2 regions of the Lysobacter rhizosphaerae genome follow, and region 1 is predicted to be linked to the other one. Evidence: predicted binding sites of a transcription regulator. Region 1 holds the regulator's gene; the other holds the start of a gene.
The links. Region 1 encodes sigma-54, which starts transcription at its own class of promoters, with help from an activator protein. Its sites were predicted from a motif close to TGGCACGNGCNTTGC; they were not measured.

Region 1 (2,400 bases):
AACGCCTGTTTTGCGCGAATGGCAATGCGACGTAATGGAGGGGGAAAAGAGGTCGGAAAAAACCGTTACGCGGTCACGCTTACGGCCGGTTCTGCAGGGTTCCGGGAGCCCGCGCAGCGGGTCTCAGATACGCACGCGATCCTGCGAAGAGGGGATGCTCATCGCTTCCCGGTACTTCGCGACCGTTCGTCGGGCCACGGGAACGCCGGTGGCCTTCAGTGTTTCGGCCAGGCGCGCGTCCGAGAGCGGCTTGCGCGGGTTCTCCGCATCGATCAATTGACGAATCATGGCCTGAATGGCGGTACTGGACGCTTCACCGCCCGTCCCGGTGTCGATCCCGGAGGCGAAGAACGAGCGCAGCGGAATGGTTCCGCGCGGCGTGCGCGCGTACTTGCGGGCCACGGCGCGTGAAACGGTGGACTCATGCAGGCCGATTTCGGCGGCGACCTCACGCAGCGTCAGCGGCCGCAGCGCGCTGTCGCCGAACTCGAGGAAGGCTGCCTGCTGGTGCAGGAGGCAACGCATTACCTTGAGCAGGGTTTCGCCACGCGCTTCCAGGCTCTTGAGGAGCCAGCGTGCTTCCTGCAGATGGCCGCGCAGGTAATGGGCATCCGCGGCGCTGGCGTGGCGGATCATGCCCTCGTAACCGCGATGGATGCTGATGCGCGGACGCATGCTTTCGGCCAGCGCCACGCGCCACAGGCCGTGCTGGCGCCAGATCACCACGTCGGGTGCGACGTAGGTGTCATTGCTGATGCTGCCGACCTGCAGCCCCGGCTTGGGATCGAGCGAGCGCAGCAGTTGCACCGCCGATTCGACTTCGCCGATATCCAGCTTGAGTTCGGCCGCGATGCCGGCCATTCCCACCTTCGGCAGGCGTTCGAGGGGACCATTGGCGAGCGTGTGCGCCAGTGTCCTGCCGGGCGCGTTCTCGGGCAGCACGGACAACTGCAGGCGCAGGCACTCGCCCAGTGTGCGCGCACCGACGCCGGCTGGATCGAAGCGCTGCACCTGGTGCAACACGGTGAGGATTTCGTCGTGCTGCGGATGGAAATCGGCGCCCAGTGTGTCGGCGATGTTTTCCAGCGGCTCGCGCAGGTAGCCGTCGTCTTCGATCGCCTCGATGAGGGTGACGGCAATGATGCGGTCGCGCGGCGAAAGCGGGCTGAGGTGAAGTTGCCATAGCAGGTGGTCCTGCAGGGTTTCGCCCTCGGCCACCTGTTCAGCGCCGGGAATATCTTCGTCGGCGTCGGCCGGGCCTGTGCGTTCGTACCAGGTTTCGCCATCGCCCGGTCCCCAGTCGGCCTCGGCTGGCGCGAGGGTTTCGGTTTCGTAGCCCTCGTCGCTCTTGGTGCCGGTGGTGCCGTCTGGCGCGGTTTCGCCATCGGTGACGGCGATGCTGGTTTCGGTCCAGTCCAGCAACGGATTGGTTTCAACCGCCTCGGCGATCTCGGTTTCCAGTTCGGCCGCGGACAATTGCAACAGGCGGATGGCCTGCCGCAGTTGCGGCGTCATCACCAGTTGTTGTCCCAGCGTTGCCTGTAGGCGGGGCTTCATAGGAAGTGTGAACGGATTCTGGCGGGGCCGACGGCCGGTCCGTCATGGGGGATCGACGTCATCATGCACGGCGATGCGCGGTGCGTCGATGCCGCCCGTTCAGCGCGATGGCGAAGGACTACTGTTCCGGAACCGGGATCACAGCCGGAAAGTGTCACCCAGATAGACGCGGCGCACGTCGGGATTCGACAGCAGCGCGTCGGGCGAACCCTGCGCAAGCACGGCGCCCTCGTTGAGGATGTACGCGCGGTCGCAGATGCCAAGTGTCTCGCGGACGTTGTGGTCGGTGATGAGTACGCCGATGCCGCGGTTCTTGAGGTGGCGGACGATGCGCTGGATCTCGCCGACGGAAATCGGATCGACGCCGGCGAAAGGTTCGTCGAGCAGCATCAGCCGCGGCTTCGCGGCGAGCGCGCGCGCGATCTCGACGCGGCGGCGTTCGCCACCGGAGAGGCTTGCGCCGATCTGGTCCGCGACGTGGCCGATCTGGAGTTCATCCATCAGGTTGGCCAGTTCCTTCTCGATGCCGGCCTTGTCCAGGTCCTCGCGCAGTTCGAGTACGAGCCGGATGTTGTCGGCGACACTGAGCTTGCGGAAGACCGATGGTTCCTGCGGCAGGTAACCGACACCGTGCTTGGCGCGGGCGTACATCGGATCGGCGGTGATGTCCTTGCCATCGAGCACGATCTGCCCGGCATCAGCAGGCACCAGGCCGACGATCATGTAGAAGCACGTGGTCTTGCCGGCGCCGTTGGGGCCGAGCAGCCCCACGACTTCACCGGCATCCAGGGTGAGGGCGAAATCGCGGACGACCTCGCGGGAACGATAGGCCTTGCGCAGGCC
Region 2 (2,400 bases), on a different contig from region 1:
GACTGGCGTGGCTACGACGGTCCGTTCCCGCCGCCGCACGACCTGCGCCTGCACCGCTACTTCTTCCGCCTGTTCGCGCTGGACGTGGCGAAGCTGGACGTGCCCGAGCGCTTCACCGCCAGTGACGTCCTGCAGGCGATGCAGGGGCACGTGCTGGACGAAGCCGCGATCTACGGCACCTATTCGCTCAATCCCGCGGTCAAGGACTGACCCTGGACCAGCCCGGCCGCGACGCAGTTCAGCGCGCGGGCTCCACTTCCGACTCTTTCGAACGCACTACTGGCCCGTCGGCACCAGCAGCAGCAACGCCACGCCTAGGACGACGCGATACACCGCGAACGCCGTGAAGCGGTGGTTCTGGATGTAATGCAGCAGCCACTTCACAGCGACGAAGGCGGTGATGGCCGAGGCGACGAAGGCAACCGCGAGCGCAGCCCAGTCCTCGTGCGCGGCTTCACCCGTGCCGAGCACCTCCATCAGCTCGTAGCCAGTGGCGGCGAACATGGTCGGGATGCCGACCAGGAAGGCGAATTCGGTCGCCGCCGCACGGCTGGTGGTACCGGCCAGCAGGGCGACGAAGATGGTCGCGGCCGAGCGCGAGGTGCCCGGAAACACGCCGGCCACCACCTGCGCCAGTCCGACCAGGAGCGCCACCGTCCAGGTGATCGCCGCGCGTTCGCCCAGCACCGCCGCGCGACGCGCGGCGAGGTGTTCGGCGGCGACCATCCACGCCGCGCCGATCACCAGCGCCCAAGCGACGGGCGTGACGGTTTCGGGCAACTGGAAGCCGAGCTTCTTCACCGCCAGGCCGAGCACCGCAGTGACCCCGAAGGCGACGGCGAGTTTGGCCGCGTAGTCGCGGCTTGCGTGCTCGGTGAAGAAGCCGGTGGCCAGGTCCCACAGCCGCTGCCGGTAGATCACCACCACGGCGAGGATCGCGCCGGCCTGGATGGAGATGTTGAACAGGTCGCTGCGGTGCCCCAGCCAGCGCTCGGCGATCAGCAGGTGACCGGTGCTGGAGATCGGCAGGAATTCGGTGATGCCTTCGATGATCCCGAGCAGCAGGGCGGCGAACAGGTTGGACATGGGCAATGGACTGGTGTCGAAGTGGGCGTTGTCGTGCCAGGTTGCGCGCACGGCCGGCCCGGCGAGGGCGCGCAAGCATAGCCGACGGGCGTGATCGCACCAATCAGGTGCGACTGCGGATATTCCGCCCCAAGTTGGCGCACGCCGGTGCTCGGCGTCGAGGTGAAACCATTGCAAATCAGATGCTTACGCGGATCGAAAGCTTGGCACGCGGCTTGCTTTGAAGGATGTCGACGGGCCGCCTTGGCCCACCGCAACGATCCCAGCCCCGGAGCCCAGCATGTCCCTCGAACACGTCGAAAAACTCATCAAGGACCACAAGGTCGAATTCGTCGACCTGCGCTTCACCGACATGCGCGGCGTGCAGCACCACGTGACCTTCCCCAAGTCGATCGTCGAGGCCAGCCTGTTCGAAGATGGCAAGATGTTCGACGGTTCGTCGATCTCCGGCTGGAAGGGCATCAACGAATCGGACATGGTCCTGCTGCCCGACGCCTCCACGGCGTTCCTGGATCCGTTCACCGCCGATCCGACCCTGGTCCTGACCTGCGACATCCTCGACCCGGCCACCATGCAGGCCTACACGCGCGATCCGCGCGGCATCGCCAAGCGTGCCGAGTCCTACCTCAAGTCGAGCGGCGTCGCCGACACCGCGTTCTTCGGTCCGGAACCGGAATTCTTCATCTTCGACAGCGTCCGTTTCGCCAATGACATGGGCCACACCTTCTTCCATGTCGACTCGGAAGAAGCAGCATGGAACTCCGGCCGCGAATACGAAGGCGGCAACACCGGCTACAGGCCGATGGTGAAGGGCGGTTACTTCCCGGTCGCTCCGCTCGACTCGCTGCACGACATCCGCGCCGAGATGTGCAAGACGCTGGAGCAGGTCGGCATCGAAGTCGAAGTGCACCACCACGAAGTCGCCAACGCCGGCCAGTGCGAGATCGGCACCAAGTTCAACACCCTGGTGCAGAAGGCCGACGAACTGCTGACGATGAAGTACATCATCAAGAACGTCGCCCACCGCAACGGCAAGACCGCGACCTTCATGCCCAAGCCGCTGGTCGGCGACAACGGCAGTGGCATGCACGTGCACCAGTCGCTCGCCAAGGGCGGCCAGAACCTGTTCTCCGGCGACGGCTACGGCGGCCTGTCGCAGATGGCGCTGTGGTACATCGGCGGCATCTTCAAGCACGCCCGCGCGATCAACGCGTTCGCCAACTCGACCACCAACAGCTACAAGCGCCTGGTGCCGGGTTACGAAGCACCGGTGATGCTGGCCTATTCGGCGCGCAACCGCTCCGCGTCGTGCCG

Region 2: the regulator sigma-54 is predicted to act here: its motif matches at 1,291-1,305, upstream of glnA (type I glutamate--ammonia ligase).

What each region holds. Positions count from the first base shown of each region.
Region 1 is NZ_BAAGXO010000001.1:449,262-451,661, forward strand. It holds gene ACYVGE_RS02065 (RNA polymerase factor sigma-54) at 124-1,557, opposite strand; gene lptB (LPS export ABC transporter ATP-binding protein) at 1,696-2,400, opposite strand, start outside.
Region 2 is NZ_BAAGXO010000007.1:818,404-820,803, forward strand. It holds gene ACYVGE_RS12735 (YbhB/YbcL family Raf kinase inhibitor-like protein) at 1-210, shown strand, start outside; gene ACYVGE_RS12740 (undecaprenyl-diphosphate phosphatase) at 277-1,086, opposite strand; gene glnA (type I glutamate--ammonia ligase) at 1,367-2,400, shown strand, end outside.